Regions from separate parts of the Streptomyces sp. NPDC058663 genome, predicted to be linked through region 2. Evidence: riboswitches for the same ligand, from Rfam matches in the RefSeq annotation. Region 2 holds a riboswitch; the other holds the start of a gene.
What was found. A riboswitch is a leader RNA that binds a small molecule or an ion and turns the genes downstream of it on or off. The one in region 2 is predicted to bind S-adenosylmethionine.
Positions count from the first base shown of each region.

Region 1: linked by a shared signal. The riboswitch ahead of thrC (threonine synthase) and the one ahead of ACFWVV_RS29925 (aminotransferase class V-fold PLP-dependent enzyme) in region 2 are both predicted to bind S-adenosylmethionine.

Region 1 is NZ_JBHXRV010000033.1:55,201-62,965, reverse strand. It holds gene ACFWVV_RS23715 (ABC transporter substrate-binding protein) at 1-243, shown strand, start outside; gene ACFWVV_RS23710 (DUF3263 domain-containing protein) at 254-694, shown strand; gene otsB (trehalose-phosphatase) at 739-1,578, shown strand; tRNA gene ACFWVV_RS23700 (tRNA-Met) at 1,667-1,740, shown strand; gene ACFWVV_RS23695 (trehalose-6-phosphate synthase) at 1,939-3,333, opposite strand; gene ACFWVV_RS23690 (glucosyl-3-phosphoglycerate synthase) at 3,569-4,531, opposite strand; SAM riboswitch class I at 4,695-4,822, shown strand; gene thrC (threonine synthase) at 4,838-6,127, shown strand; gene ACFWVV_RS23680 (MoaD/ThiS family protein) at 6,185-6,460, shown strand; gene ACFWVV_RS23675 (cold-shock protein) at 6,951-7,154, shown strand; gene groL (chaperonin GroEL) at 7,595-7,765, shown strand, end outside.
Region 2 is NZ_JBHXRV010000049.1:38,043-45,807, forward strand. It holds gene ACFWVV_RS29905 (NYN domain-containing protein) at 1-859, opposite strand, end outside; gene ACFWVV_RS29910 (hypothetical protein) at 935-1,180, opposite strand; gene ACFWVV_RS29915 (rhomboid family intramembrane serine protease) at 1,373-2,116, shown strand; gene ACFWVV_RS29920 (Lrp/AsnC family transcriptional regulator) at 2,113-2,394, shown strand; gene ACFWVV_RS29925 (aminotransferase class V-fold PLP-dependent enzyme) at 2,453-3,847, opposite strand; SAM riboswitch class IV at 4,084-4,201, opposite strand; gene trpD (anthranilate phosphoribosyltransferase) at 4,298-5,362, opposite strand; gene ACFWVV_RS29935 (cytochrome bc complex cytochrome b subunit) at 5,500-7,137, opposite strand; gene ACFWVV_RS29940 (Rieske 2Fe-2S domain-containing protein) at 7,134-7,765, opposite strand, start outside.

The sequences.
Region 1 (7,765 bases), on a different contig from region 2:
CTCCAGCCGGTCACCATCACCGCGACCGAGAAGATGGTCGCCGACGGCAAGCACCGGCAGACCCGCAAGTTCCTCGACGCGATGCCGACCTCGCAGCTGTACCCGGTGGGCAAGACCTCATGGGCGCAGGTCAGCGAGAACATCAAGAAGCAGATCGGCAAGGCGGTCGAGCCGGCGAACACGCCGGGCGGCGTGCTGGGCATCCTCCACCGCGAAGCCGTGGCGACGGACAGCGCGCAATAGGCTGACCCCCATGCCGCACGAGGACGAGGCCCCCACCCCCGAGCCCGGCCGGGATGCCGTACCCGTACCCGGGGCCCCGGATGCAGGACCCGAGGACCCGGATGCCGTACCCGAGGACCCGGACGCCGTATCCGGGGACCCGGATGCCGTATCGGAGTCCGGTCCGGATGCCGTGCCCGGGGCGGACGGGCCCCCCGGCGGCTCCGGCGGCGGGTCCGCCGCCCGTCCCGGGCTCTCCGCCCGGGAGCTGGCCGTGCTCGCCGTGGAGCGGCAGGGGTGGTCCGGCCCCGGGGCCAAGGAGCGGGCCGTCCGGGAGCAGCTCGGCATCTCGCCGACCCGCTACTACCAGCTCCTCAACGCCCTCCTGGACGACGTCCGCGCCGAGTCCCACGACCCGGTGACCGTCCACCGCCTGCGCCGCGTCCGCGCGGAACGCCGCAACCGCCACTGAGTGCCCGCGCCCGGGATCGCGGCAGTCCCGGTAGGGTCGACGGCATGGGGACCCTTTTCGAACCGTCCACCGAAAGCGGCCGCGAGGCCCTCGCCGCCTTCCGCACGGCGCCCCAACGCGCCCTGGTCGCCGTCGACTTCGACGGCACGCTGGCCGACATCGTGCCCGATCCCGAGCAGGCCCGTGCCCATCCCGGCGCCGTTCCGGCACTGGCGGCCCTCGCGCCGCGGGTCGCCTCCGTGGCGATCGTGACCGGCCGTCCTGCCGGGGTGGCCGTGCGGTACGGCGGGTTCGCCGGAGTCCGGGGGCTGGAGCACCTCGTCGTGCTCGGGCACTACGGGGCCGAGCGCTGGGACGCCGTCACCGGCACCGTCCACGCCCCCGCCCCGCACCCCGGCATCGCCGCCGCCCGCGCCGAGCTGCCCGGCGTGCTGGACGCGCACGGCGCGTGGCGCGGCACCTGGGTGGAGGAGAAGGGGCAGGCCGTTGCCGTCCACACCCGCCGCGCCAGCGACCCGCAGGCCGCCTTCGACGCCCTGTGCGCGCCGCTCGCGGAATTGGCCGCCCGGCACGGGCTGATCGTCGAGCCGGGCCGCATGGTGCTGGAGCTGAGGCCCCCCGGCGTCGACAAGGGGGTCGCCCTCGCCGACTACGCGCGCGAGATCGGTGCCACCTGTGTGGTGTACGCGGGTGACGACCTGGGCGACCTGCCCGCGTACGCCACCGTCGAGAAGCTCCGCTCGGACGGGCTCCCCGGACTGCTGGTGTGCAGCGGTACGGCCGTACCCGAACTGGCCGAGAAGGCGGACCTGTTGCTGGAGGGGCCGGGTGAAGTGGCCGCGTTCCTGGCCCAGTTGGCACAGGACGCGGGCGCGGGGGCGTAACCGGGGCGTTCGGCGGGACCCGCCGGGCCCCTCCCCGCAGAACCGATTTCCCACCGGAGCCGAAACCCCGTAGTGTCGTGTTTACCGACGCGGGGTGGAGCAGCTCGGTAGCTCGCTGGGCTCATAACCCAGAGGTCGCAGGTTCAAATCCTGTCCCCGCTACTGAAGACCAGGGGCCCGGAACTCGACAGAGTTCCGGGCCCCTGGCGTTTGCCCGGAGGCCGGAGCCGGGAGCCCGGAGCCCGAGCACCGGCCCGAGGCCCCCGGGGCGAGCACGGGCCCGGAGCCCCGGGGCCAAGCACCCGCCCGGAGCCCCGAGGCCAAGCACCGGCCCGGAGCCGAGCCCCGCGACCGCCCCCGTTACGCCCGCAGGGCCTCCAGCTGCTCCAGGAACCACTGCTGCGGGGGCAGCGCGGTCGCCGCCGCCGCGAGCCGCTTCGTGCGTTCCGCGCGTTCGGCCGGCTCCATCGTCAGAGCCTCGTGCAGGGCGTCGGCGGTGCCGGTCACGTCGTACGGGTTGACCGTGACCGCGTCCTCGCCCAGCTCCTCGTACGCCCCCGCCTCGCGGGACAGCACCAAGGCGCAACCGTCGTCGGAGACCACCGGGACCTCCTTGGCGACCAGGTTCATGCCGTCGCGGATCGGGTTGACGAGGGCGACGTCGGCGAGCCGGTAGGCGGCGAGGGAGCGGGCGAAGTCGTCCTTGACGTGGAGCACGACCGGCGTCCAGCCGTCCGTCCCGTACGTGGCGTTGACGCGGTCCGCGACCCGCTGGACCTCCGCCGTGTACTCCCGGTAGACCGCGAGGTCCTGCCGTGAGGGGTAGGCGAAGGCGACGTGCACCACCTTCTCCCGCCACTCGGGGCGGGACTCCAGCAGGTGCTCGTAGGCGAGCAGCCCGCGCACGATGTTCTTGGACAGCTCGGTGCGGTCCACCCGGACCACGGCCTTGCGGGGGCTGCCGTCGGGGCCGGTGCCGATCTGCTCACGCAGGGTGGCCATCCGCTCCTCGACGTCGTCCCGCCGCGAGCGCTCGCGCAGGAAGTCCGCGTCGGCGCCGAGCCCGTGCACTCCGATCCGCTTGCCGTCGAGCGCCTCCTCGCCGAGGATCTCCAGGGCGCAGGAGGTGAAGGCGTCGGCCCACCTGCGGGTCAGGAAGGCCGCCCGGTCCGCGCCGAGGATGCCGGTCAGGAGCTGGTGGGCGATGTCGTCGGGGAGCAGCCGGAAGTAGTCGGCCGGGGCCCACGGGGTGTGCGAGAAGTGACCGATGCGCAGGTCGGGGCGGAGCTCGCGGAGCATGCCGGGGACCAGGCAGAGGTGGTAGTCCTGCACGAGGACGGCGGCACCGGGGGCCGCCTCGTCCGCCAGGGCCTGGGCGAAGGCCTGGTTGTACGTCTCGTACGCGGCCCACTGGCGGCGGAACTCCGCGTCGAAGACGGGTTCCAGCGGGGTCTGGTAGAGCAGGTGGTGGACGAACCACAGCACCGAATTGGCGATGCCGTTGTACGCGGCCGCGTGGGTCTCGGCGTCGATGTCGAGCATCCGGACACCGGGCTCGGACACGCCGCGCCGCACCGCCTCCCGGTCTCCGTCACCGAGCGCCGAGCAGACCCACAAGGAGCCTTCGGAGCCGATGGCGCTGAGGCCGGAGACGAGACCGCCGCCGCCACGCCGGGCGTCGAGCGAGCCGGTTTCGCCGTCGAGCGTGTACGAGACCGGTCCGCGATTGGACGCAACAAGGATCTGGGCTGCCATGTGGCGAAACCTAGCCCGTCCGGGATTCCCTCAAACGTGGCGGCGCGCCGTCCGTGGGCGTGGCGCCGGTGATGTGCGCGACACAAGGGGCCCCGGGCCCGTGGGTGCGGCGCCGGTGACGCGGGCGACAGGAGGGGCCATGGCTGCGGGTGTGGCGCCGGTGAGGTGCGCGACACCTGGGGCGCCGTCGGTGGGCGTGGCGCCGGTGACGTACGCACACCGGGACCCCCGAACGCTATGCCGCGCGGTGGGCCGCGTACTCCCCGATCTCGCGCATCGGCGGCCGCTCCTCGGTGTCCACCGGGTGGGTGTGCGGGACGAAGCCGTTCTCGACGCGCTCGAACTGGGTGAGTTCGGGGCGCACCAAGTGGCCGCGGGAGAGCCGCAGTTGGGCCGTGCGGTAGATGGTGGCCGCCATCCGTCCCAGCGCCTGCCCGTCCTGGTGGCGGTGTCTGCGCACGCCCACGTCCACCTGAGCGAGCGCGTCGAGCCCCACGGTGTGCAGGGCGTCGACGAGGAGCCCGAGCTCCACTCCGTAGCCCACGGGGAACGGCAGCCGTTCCAGGAGCGAGCGCCGGGCCGCGTACTCGCCGCCCAGCGGCTGGACGAAACCGGCCAGCTGGGGCCAGTGCAGGTTGAGCAGGGGACGGGCCACCAGCTCGGTCACCCGGCCGCCCTGACCCGCCGCGCCGCCCAGCGGGCGGTCGTACATCGCCTTGACCAGGTCGATGCCGGGGTCGGTGAGCAGCGGCCCGACGATGCCGGAGACGAACGCCGGGTCGAAGTCGACCAGGTCCGCGTCCACGAAGCAGAGCACGTCGCCCCGGGTGACCAGCAGCGAGCGCCACAGCACCTCGCCCTTGCCCGCCACCGCGGGCAGCCGGGGGAGGATGTCGTCCCTGTGCACGACCCGCGCCCCGGCCGCGGCCGCCGCCTTCGCCGTCCCGTCGGTGGAGCCGGAGTCGATCACCACCAGCTCGTCCACCAGCGGCACCCCGCCGCCCCCCGCCTCCGGGCCCATCAGCTCCGCGCGGATCGCGGTCACGATGGCGCCGACCGTCGCCTCCTCGTCGAGTGCGGGCAGGACGACGCTGACGGTGGTGCCCCTGGCCGCCTTGGCGGCCAGCAGCCGCTCCAGCGGGCGGTCGGCGGCCGCCCAGGACCGCGCGCCCAGCCAGCGCTCCACCTCTCGCAGCACGCCCGTCACTCCCGACTTCTGTGATCTATCTCGCGGTCCGGACGCCTGTCTCATGGGCCCGGGGGTTCGGTTACAGTCTTGAACAACGCGGAGGGCCCTCGCATGTCGGGGTGGTCGCCGCACACAAACACCCGGGCCGCTCAGGCGGGCCCCGGAGTCATAGCGCTCATCCAGAGGGACTGAGGGAAACGGCCCGTTGAAGTCCCGGCAACCCCCCAGCCGACCGCGAGGTCAGGCCGGGAAGGTGCCAATTCCGTCTCGTGGCGAAAGCCGTCACGGGGAAGATGAGGAAAGGACCTCGCCATCATGGCTGTGCAGACCGCTGAGACCACCCCCGCCGCCGCCGTCGACCTCGGCCCCGCCGCCGCCCTGTCCTGCCGCGAGTGCGGAGAGCGCTTCGCCCTCGGCCCGATCTTCGCCTGTCAGCTCTGTTTCGGCCCGCTGGAAGTCGCGTACGACCTTCCCGCCGACAGCCCCGAAGAGCTGAAGAAGCGCATCGAGGCAGGCCCGGACAACATCTGGCGCTACGCCCCCCTCCTGCCCGTCCCCGCCGACGTGGCCACCAAGCCCAGCCTGAACCCCGGCTTCACCAAGCTGGTCAAGGCCGACAACCTGGCCCGCGAGCTGGGCGTCACCGGCGGCCTGTACGTCAAGGACGACTCCGGCAACCCGACGCACTCCTTCAAGGACCGCGTCGTCGCGATCGCCGTCGAGGCCGCCCGCGCCTTCGGTTTCACCACGCTCTCCTGCTCCTCCACCGGCAACCTGGCCGGCGCCGTCGGTGCCGCCGCAGCGCGGGCAGGCTTCCGCTCCTGCGTGTTCATCCCGCACGACCTGGAGCAGGGCAAGGTCGTCATGGCCGCCGTGTACGGGGGCGAGCTCGTCGGCATCGAGGGCAACTACGACGACGTGAACCGCTTCTGCTCCGAGCTCATCGGCGACCCCCTCGGCGAGGGCTGGGGCTTCGTCAACGTCAACCTGCGCCCGTACTACGGCGAGGGTTCCAAGACCCTGGCGTACGAGATCTGCGAGCAGCTCGGCTGGCGGCTGCCGGACCAGCTCGTCATCCCGATCGCGTCGGGTTCGCAGCTCACGAAGATCGACAAGGGTCTTCAGGAGCTGATCAAGCTGGGTCTGGTCGAGGACAAGCCGTACAAGATCTTCGGTGCCCAGGCGGAGGGCTGCTCGCCGGTCTCCACCGCGTACAAGGCCGGGCACGACGTGGTGAAGCCGCAGAAGCCGAACACCATCGCCAAGTCCCTCGCCATCGGCAACCCGGCCGACGGCCCGTACGTCCTGGACATCGCCCGGCGCACCGGCGGCGCGGTCGAGGACGTCAACGACGAGCAGGTCGTCGACGCGATCAAGCTGCTCGCCCGCACCGAGGGCATCTTCGCGGAGACCGCGGGCGGGGTGACCGTCGGCGTGACGAAGAAGCTCATCGAGGCCGGACTGCTCGACCCGGCGCTGACCACCGTCGTGCTCAACACGGGCGACGGCCTCAAGACGCTGGACGCGGTGGCCCCGACCACGGGACCCTCCGCGACCATCCGGCCGAGCCTTCAGGCGTTCCGCGACGCCGGACTGGCACGCTGAATCCCGGCCCGCTGAGCCGCTGAACCTCGTACGTACGCACCGGAAGGCAGAAACACCATGAGCGTCAAGGTCCGCATCCCCACCATCCTCCGTACGTACACGGGCGGCGAGGCCGAGGTCACCGCCGAGGGCGGCACCCTCGCCGAGGTCATCGCCGACCTGGAGAAGAACCACACGGGCATCGCCGCCCGCGTCCTGGACGACCAGGGCAAGCTGCGCCGCTTCGTGAACGTGTACGTGAACGACGACGACGTGCGCTTCGAGAGCGGCCTGGAGACGGCCACTCCGGACGGCGCCGGCGTGTCGATCATCCCGGCCGTCGCCGGAGGCTGACCGTCGAGCGCAGTGCCGGAGGCTGACCATCGGGCACAGTGCCGCAGGCTGAGTCCTGGGCGTGGGGGCGTGCAGGCGTCCCCAACGCGCGCCGCGGTACCCCCAGTTGCCCCCTCCGTTCACAAACGGAGGGGGCAATTCTGCATGGTTGAAAGAGGTAGAGTAGGGGAAGCCCCGTCGCTCGTCCCTGCCGTGCGCAGATGAGAACGCGACAAACTGGGGCCCGCGTATTCGCCCCCTTTGCCGCCGAAACGCACATTATGTCCGGCCCGACTTGCCCCGGAACGCGGGCAGTCGACCGATCCGGCCATTCGGGCCTTCCTAGATTTCTCGTCCAATTGACCTGTTGCAGAGGGCAGTTGGGCGGATACATTCAGCCGCGGTCGACGCGCTTCGGCGCACACCTACCGCGTTCCTGTCGGCGGGTGGGGTCTGACCCGGGGCCGCGAAGTGCGGTCCCGCGCAAGGGCCAGTAATAGGGGAGTTAGGCATGGCTCAGGGCACCGTCAAGTGGTTCAACGCGGAGAAGGGGTACGGCTTCATCGCGGTCGACGGTGGTGCGGATGTTTTCGTCCACTACAGCGCGATTCAGATGGACGGCTACCGCACCCTTGAAGAAGGTCAGCGAGTCGAGTTCGAGATCTCGCAGGGCCAGAAGGGTCCGCAGGCGGACATGGTCAAGCTCGCCGTCTGATCTCGGCGCGATCGGCCACCGACGCACACTTCAGCGACTTCATCAGCACTCACGCACCTAGGGCTCGTATCCCGTCACCAGGGGTACGGGCCCTTGGTGCGTCCGAGGGCCGCCAAGGGGTGCGTCTCCCGCTCCGCCCCAGGTCACCGAGGCGTCAGACCCCCGCCGCGGCCGGCCGGCGACGGGCCGCGCGGCCCGCGATCCGTGGTAGTCGCTTGCACTCTCCTATGCCGAGTGCTAATCATTGGCGTTAGCACTCTCCCCGTGAGAGTGACAGAAACTTGGACCAGGTAGGTGAGGTCCGAAGGGTGCTGGGGTAAGGATTCCTCCGCACTCTCGGGCCGTCCGTCGCGGGCGCCGACCACCGGTCCGGAGAAAATCCTCCCCCAAGCTCTTAAGGAGCAGGGGGTGCCCCCTACGTCCTGGGAGGACCACTTCACATGGCCAAGATCATCGCGTTCGACGAGGAGGCCCGGCGCGGCCTCGAGCGTGGCATGAACCAGCTCGCCGACGCCGTCAAGGTCACCCTTGGCCCCAAGGGCCGCAACGTCGTCCTTGAGAAGAAGTGGGGCGCCCCCACGATCACCAACGACGGTGTCTCCATCGCCAAG
Region 2 (7,765 bases):
ACGGCGGCAGCGCCAGTTCCCTGCGCAGTCCCTGAGCCGCTTCGAGCACCGTGTCCAGCAGCAGCCGCAGGCGCATGTCCTCGACGCTGCGCCCCTCGCGCACCGCTCGGCGTCCCGCCTCGGCGGACGCCTCCGCCTCGCCGAGCCTGGCCCGCAGCCGCCGCGACTCGGCCTCGGCGGACGCCACCTGGGCGGCCGCCTCCGCCCTGATCCCGTCGATCTCCGCCTGCGTCCTGCGCAGCGCGGCCTCACCGCGCTTGACGTCGCTCAGCGCGCCGCGCAGCTTGCGCTGGGCGGCGTCGGACTCCTTGCGGGCGCCCTCGAGCTCGCTGCGCAGCCGCTCGGTCTCCGCCCTCGTACGGCCCCTGGCTTCGGCCAACTCGGCGCGCAGCTGCTCGAGTTCGCGCAGAGCGGCCTCCTGGGCGCGCTCGGCGTCCGCCCGCTCGGCCTCCTCGCCCGCCGACGTCACCAGCTTCACCCAGCCGGCCGGCCGCAGCACATAGGCCGCTGCCGCCACGTCGAGGGGGTCGGCGGCAGCGGGCGGCGACCCGGCCTCCAGCGCGCCCGTCAGCTCGGGCTGTGCCTCGCGCAGCCGTGCGCCGATGCGCCGCCGGAAGACCGGGTCGCTCTCCAGTGCCGCCGCCATCGCGTTGCCCGCGAACTTGGCGCGCCTGGTCGGGGTGAACCGGGCGTACTGCCTCAGCTGGGCGGGAAGTTCCACGACGGTGAGGCCGCCGAACGCGTCCGAGACCAGCGTCACGACCCGGCGCCGCACCCCGTCGGGCAACGGGCGGTCGAGCGCCTCCGCGGCGTCGTCGGCCGAGCCGGCCGGTTCCGCGCCGCTCGCAGGCTCCACCATCCGTCACCCCACTACCTTCGTGCCCTCATGGGCACTGCCCTGCCGGGCCGCTCTCCCGCAGACCTGCCAAGGCCCTCAGGAGACGGCGTCCGGCCTGTCCACCAGTTCGATCTGATCCACCGCGTTGCACCAGCGGCAACGCACCGACTCGATGGTCTCACTGACCACCTCGCGTTCCTCGACCTTCGACTCCCCGGCCAGGTCGAGGTGGACGTACTCCACGACCTTCGAGGAGCGGGTCACGTCGAACCGCGTGAGGTTGCCACAGAGCGTGCAGCGCCACCGGGTACCGGCGGTGGGCAGGGGAACCGTCGTCGTCATACGTACCGTCCTCTTCCTCGTATCTGCGTTTTCACACAAATGTCGTACGTCGTTGCCGCGGTGCGCCGTCGAACTGCGGATACCCTGCGCGCAACCCTACGGCCTTCCCCGTACCCCGCGCGGGGTACGGCCGACCCTTGAGACCGGCGGGGCAGCCGGTCCGGCCGCGCCGGGTGCGTCATGCTCGCACCCATGATCAAGGTCACGGTGAAGGACCTGCCGGCCCGGTGGCGGGCCCTCGCGCGCGCCCCGGTCGTGACGTACGCCCTCATCGCCGTCTGCTGCGTCGTCTTCCTGCTGGGCCCGGCCTCCGGCTTCAGTCCCGCCTACGGCACCGGCGACACCCTGCTCGCCGCGCAGAGCGCCTACTTCGAGCGCTGGGGAGTGGTCCCCGCGGAGCTGGTGCGGCTGTCCCCGCCCGCCGCCCTGACCCCGCTCACCGCCCTGTTCGTGCACGGCAACTGGCTGCACCTGCTCGGCAACATGCTCTTCCTGTACGTCTTCGGGGCGATGACCGAGGCGTACCTGGGCCGGTTCCACTTCCTGCTCTTCTACGTGGTGACCGGCTATGTCGCGCTCGTGGTGTACGCGGTGGCGCACTCCTCGTCCGAGGAGACGCTGGTGGGGGCTTCGGGGGCGATCTCGGCGGTGCTCGGCGCGTTCCTGCGGCTCTTCCCCCGGGTGCGCGTGACCAGCCTCTTCCCCTTCCTGCTGTTCCTGCCGCTGCGCTTTCCCGCCTGGATCGTCCTGGTCTTCTGGTTCGTGCTCCAGTGGCTGGCCGCGCAGGGTTTCGGCACCGGCGCCGGGGTGGCCTACCTGGCGCACGTGGTGGGCTTCGCCGCGGGGTTCCTCTACACGTGGGTGCGCTTCCCGCGTGGGACTAGAGTGAAGGCCGCAGCAGCGCCACCGGCCACCGAGGGAGAAAGCCAGCCGTGATCACCGCGATCGTGCTCATCAGGACCAGCGTGGACCGGATCCCCGAGATCGCCGAGTCGATCGCCGCGCTCGACAGCGTCAGCGAGGTGTTCTCGGTGACCGGTACGTACGACTTGATCGCCATGGTGCGTGTCGGGCGGCACGACGACCTCGCGGACATCATCCCGGGTTCCATCAGCAAGATCCCCGGCGTCGAGGGCACGGACACGCACGTCGCGTTCCGCACCTACTCCCAGCACGACCTGGAAGCGGCCTTCTCGATCGGCCTCGACGGCTGACCCGGCCGGTACGCGCGAGGGCCCCCTGCCGCACGCAGGAGGCCCCGCCCCGATGTGCTCAGACCGCCGGGACGCAGCGCCCGTCCTCGGTCCGGTAGTTCCACTGCGCGCCGTCGGCGACGAGTTCCTTCACCGCCGAGAGGAACCGCTCCACGTGCTCGTCCGGCGTACCCGCGCCGAAGCTCACCCGGATCGCGTTGAGCGACCTCTCGCCAGGCTCCGCCTCCGGGGCACCGCACTCGCCCGGGTCCTGCGGGTCGCTGCCCAGCAGGGTGCGCACCAGCGGGTGGGCGCAGAAGAGGCCGTCGCGGACCCCGATCCCGTACTCGGCGGAGAGGGCGGCGGCGAAGTGGGAGCTGTTCCAGCCCTCCACCACGAAGGAGATGACGCCGACCCGGGGCGCGTCGTCCCCGAACAGCGAGAGCACCTTGACGGCGGGCACCTCCGCGAGCCCCTCACGCACCCTGCGCACCAGCGACTGCTCACGCGCGACCAGGCCGTCGAAGCCCGCCTCGGTGAGCGCCTTGCAGGCGGAGGCGATGGAGTAGACGCCGATGACGTTGGGCGAGCCGGCCTCGTGACGGGCGGCGGTGGTGTGCCACTCGACGTCCACGCCGCCGTCGGTGCGCCGGGCGACCTTCTTCGACGCGCCGCCGCCGGCCAGGTAGGGGTCCGCCGCCTGCAGCCAGTCGGCCCGGCCTGCCAGCACCCCGGAGCCGAACGGCGCGTACAGCTTGTGCCCGGAGAAGGCGACCCAGTCCACGTCCAGCTCCTGGACGGAGACCGGGTGGTGGGGCGCGAGCTGCGCGGCGTCCAGCACGATCCGCGCACCGTGGGCGTGCGCCGCGGCCGCGAGCTCGCGCACCGGCCAGATCTCCCCGGTGACGTTCGAGGCACCGGTCACGCAGACCAGGGCGGGACCGTGGGGATCGCGGGCGGCCAGCGCGCGCTCCAGGGTCTCGACGGCCTGGGCCGGGGTGCGCGGGGCGTCGAGGTAGGTGACCTCGGCGTCCTGCCAGGGCAGCAGCGACGCGTGGTGCTCGGTCTCGAAGACGAACACCTGGCAGCCGGCGGGCAGTACGGCCGCGAGCAGGTTCAGCGAGTCGGTGGTGGAGCGGGTGAAGACGACCTGGTCGTCGTCGCGGCAGTCCAGGAACTCGTGGACGGTCCGGCGGCTGTTCTCGAAGAGGTCCGTGGAGAGCTGCGAGAGGTACCCGGCCCCGCGGTGCACGCTGCCGTAGTACGGGGCGTACGCCGCGACGTCGTCCCAGACCCGCTGCAACGCCGGAGCGCTCGCTGCGTAGTCGAGGGCCGCGTACGTGACCTCTCCGCCGGTCACCAGCGGCACGGCCACGTCCCGTCCGAGGACGGGCAGCGGCGCCCCGCAGCAGGGGTCGGCACTCTCGGCGGCGGACGGGGAAGCGGTGGCGACGGCAACGGGGGATGCGGGCATGGCGAAACTCCTGGCGGGACAAGGCGGAATGGCTTCAGAAGTTCCCGTACGCCTGAGAGAGGCTCAGTTGCCGTGGGCGGTACGGGAGTTGCCTCGACGCGACGCCACAGGGGGGGGCGGCACGGAGGTGAAGGTGGAACGGGGCCGAGGGGCCCTATCGCATTCGCTTGCTCACGAGACTTCTCCCTTGAGGACCAGGACCCCAGGGGCGCGCCACTCCAAAGGGAGTGCGCAGGGGTCCGCGCTTGCCGTAGACCTCGCTGCCTACGACCTGGTCTTCACCCGGGGCACCCCGCCACGGACGGAGGGTTGCCGGACAGCGGGCCGGGGCCGTAGTCGCTGTCACTCATGACCTGTACAGCATCCTGCCACACGATCTACGTCACGCAAGAGCGCAGTCCGCGTTTCGAGACACCCGGACTGCGCTTCGCGTCACACCACCGTCTGGCTTCAGGCGTTGCTGGCCGCCACCCAGCGCTCCAGCGCACGCTGGGCGCTGCCGGAGTCGAGGGATTCGCGCGCCCGCTCGATCCCGGCGGCGATCTCCTCGTGCAGCGCTCCCGCCCCGGGGTTCAGTGCGACGAGGGCCGCGGCGGTGTTGAGGAGGACGGCGTCCCGTACGGGGCCCTGCTCGCCTGCCAGCAGCCGGCGGGCGACCTCCGCGTTGTACGAGGCGTCGGCGCCCCGCAGCGCCTCCACGGGGACGATGTCCAGGCCCACGTCGCGCGGGTCGAAGGCCTCCTCGCGCACGGCGCCGTCCCGCACGATCCACACCCGCGAGGTCGCCGTGGTGGTCAGCTCGTCGAGGCCGTCGTCGCCGCGGAAGACCAGGGCGGAGTTGCCCCGTTCGGCCAGCACTCCGGCTACGATGGGCGCCATCCGCAGGTCGGCGACGCCGACCGCCTGGGCGCGCACCTGTGCCGGGTTGGTGAGCGGACCCAGGATGTTGAACGTGGTCTGCGCGCCGAGCTCCCTGCGGGCCTTGGCGGCGTAGCGCAGCGCCGGGTGGAACTTCACCGCGAAGCAGAAGGTGATGCCGGCCTCCTCGGCGACCTCCACCACGCGCTGCGGCGTCAGGTCGAGATTGACGCCGAGCTTCTCCAGGACGTCCGAGGAGCCGCTGGCGGAGGACGCGGCGCGGTTGCCGTGCTTGACGACCTTCGCACCGGTGCCGGCGATGACGATCGCGGACATGGTGGAGATGTTGACGGTCTTTGCGAGGTCGCCGCCGGTGCCGACGATGTCGACGCTGGGGCCGGGGACGTCGATGGTGCGGGCGTGCGCGTACATCGCCCGTACCAGACCGGTCACTTCCTCCACCGTCTCGCCCTTGGCGCGCAGGGCGACCGCGAACCCGGCGATCTGGGCGTCGGTGGCCTCGCCGGACATGATGCGGTCCATCGCCCAGGCGGTGTCGTCCGCGCCGAGGTGCTCTCCGCGCAGCAGGGGGTTGAGGATGCCCGGCCAGCTACGGGCCGCCACGCTGTCGCCGCCAACTGGGGTCACAACGTTCATGGTCCGCTCCAGGGTCCACAGCCGGTAAGGGATGTCCTCACCCTATCCAGGCGCCGGGACGGCGAAGAGCCCCGTCCGTACGTCGGACGGGGCTCTCGCTGTGGCGGACAGTTCCGGGTCATCGACCCGGGCGGGGATCAGTGGTGGCCGTGGCCGCTGGTGATCTCCTTGTACTCCTCGGCGGTGGGCTTGGCGATCTGGTTGCCCTCGCCGTACATGCCCTTGCTGAGCTTGACGCGCAGCTTCTCGGCGGCACCCGCCTTGCGCTCGACGCCGTTCTCGTCCACCTGGGGTCCGAGCTCGGCCGGTGCGTACTGCTCGTGCGCCGTGAGCGTGTGCAGCTGGTCCTGGCCGAGCGGCTCGTGGACCTCGACGAACTCGCCGTGCGGCAGCCGCTTGATGATGCCGGACTCGCGTCCGTGCAGCACCTTCTCGGCGTCCCTGCGCTGGAGGCCCAGGCAGATCCGCTTGGTGATGATGAACGCCAGGACCGGACCGACGAAGAATCCGATGCGCACGAACCAGCTGATCGAGTTGAGCGACAGGTGGAAGTGCGTGGCCCAGAGGTCGTTGCCACCGCCGACGAGGCCGATGAAGTAGACCGTGATCCAGGCGACACCGAAGCCGGTGCGCGTCGGGTGGTTGCGCGGACGCTGCGCGATGTGGTGCTCGCGCTTGTCCCCGGTGACCCAGGACTCCAGGAACGGCCACACCGCGATGACGGCGAGGATCAGACCGAACAGGGTCAGCGGGATGAACACGCCCAGGACCAGCGTGTGGCCCCAGAGGTTGATCTCCCAGCCCGGCATGACACGCACCAGGCCCTCGGCGAAGCCCATGTACCAGTCGGGCTGGGCGCCGGTGGACACCTGGTCGGGACGGTAGGGGCCGAGCGCCCAGACCGGGTTGATCGTGAACGCCGCCGAGATGACCGCGATGACACCGAAGACCAGGAAGAAGAAGCCTCCGGCCTTGGCCATGTAGACCGGCAGCAGCGGCATGCCCACGACGTTGTTGTTCGTCCGGCCGGGGCCCGCGAACTGGGTGTGCTTGTGGTAGAAGACCAGGATCAGGTGAGCCACCATCAGGCCGAGCATGATGCCCGGCAGCAGCAGGATGTGGATCGAGTAGAACCTGGCGACCATGTCGTGACCGGGGAACTCCCCGCCGAACAGGAACATCGAGATGTACGTGCCGACGACCGGCACGGACAGGATCGCGCCCTGGGTGAAGCGGACACCGGTGCCCGACAGCAGGTCGTCCGGGAGCGAGTAACCGGTGAAGCCGGTGAACATGCCCAGGACGAACAGCAGGAAGCCGAACAGCCAGTTGACCTCACGCGGCTTGCGGAAGGCACCCGTGAAGAAGACGCGCATCATGTGCACGAACATCGCCGCGAGGAAGATCAGCGCACCCCAGTGGTGGATCTGCCGGATCAGCAGACCACCGCGGACGTCGAAGCTGATGTCCAGCGTCGACGCGTAGGCCTCCGTCATGCGGATGCCGTGCATCGGCGCGTAACTGCCGTGATAAACGATCTCGTTCATCGACGGGTGGAAGAACAGCGTCAGATACACACCCGTGAGGATGATGATGATGAAGCTGTACATGCAGATCTCGCCGAGCATGAAGGACCAGTGGTCCGGGAAGATCTTGCGCATGTTGGACTTGGCGAGGGAGTAGATCCCCAGCCGTCCGTCCGCCCAGTCGGCCACCCGCTCACCGGCGGGCGCCTTCTGCTGCGGCTTGGATTCGGTAGTCGTCGCAGTACTCATCCGCGCTCCCAGAAGGACGGGCCGACGGGCTCTGCGAAGTCGCCGAGCGCTTCGAGGTAACCCTCGTCATTCACGCCGATCCGCAGCTGCGGCAGCGCGTGGCCGGCCGGGCCGAAGATGACACGGGCGCCGTCGGAGAGGTCGAAGGTGGACTGGTGGCACGGGCAGAGCACGTGGTGCGTCTGCTGCTCGTACAGGCTGATCGGGCAGCCGACATGGGTACAGATCTTCGAGTACGCGACGATGCCCTCGTGCGCCCACTCGCGCTGCTGCTTGTCCTTGATCTCGTCCGGCTGGATGCGGACGATCATCAGGGCATCCTTGGCGATCTTCGTGTTGAACTCGTGGTCGTCCTCCTTCAGGCCTTCCGGCATGGCGAAGGTGAGCGACCCCACGACGACGTCCTCGGCGCGCAGCGGCTCCATCGTGTTCTGGTTGATGAGCAGCTTGCCCTTCGACCAGGACGTCGTCCGCAGCCGCTTTTCCGGCAGCGGACCGAGGTCGCGCAGCAGCACGACGCCGGACAGCGGCACCAGGGCCAGTGCGCCGAACATCGTGGTGCGGATCAGCTTGCGACGGCCGATCGCGGACTCCTGGGCGCCGGCCTTGAAGTCGGCCATGACCTTGG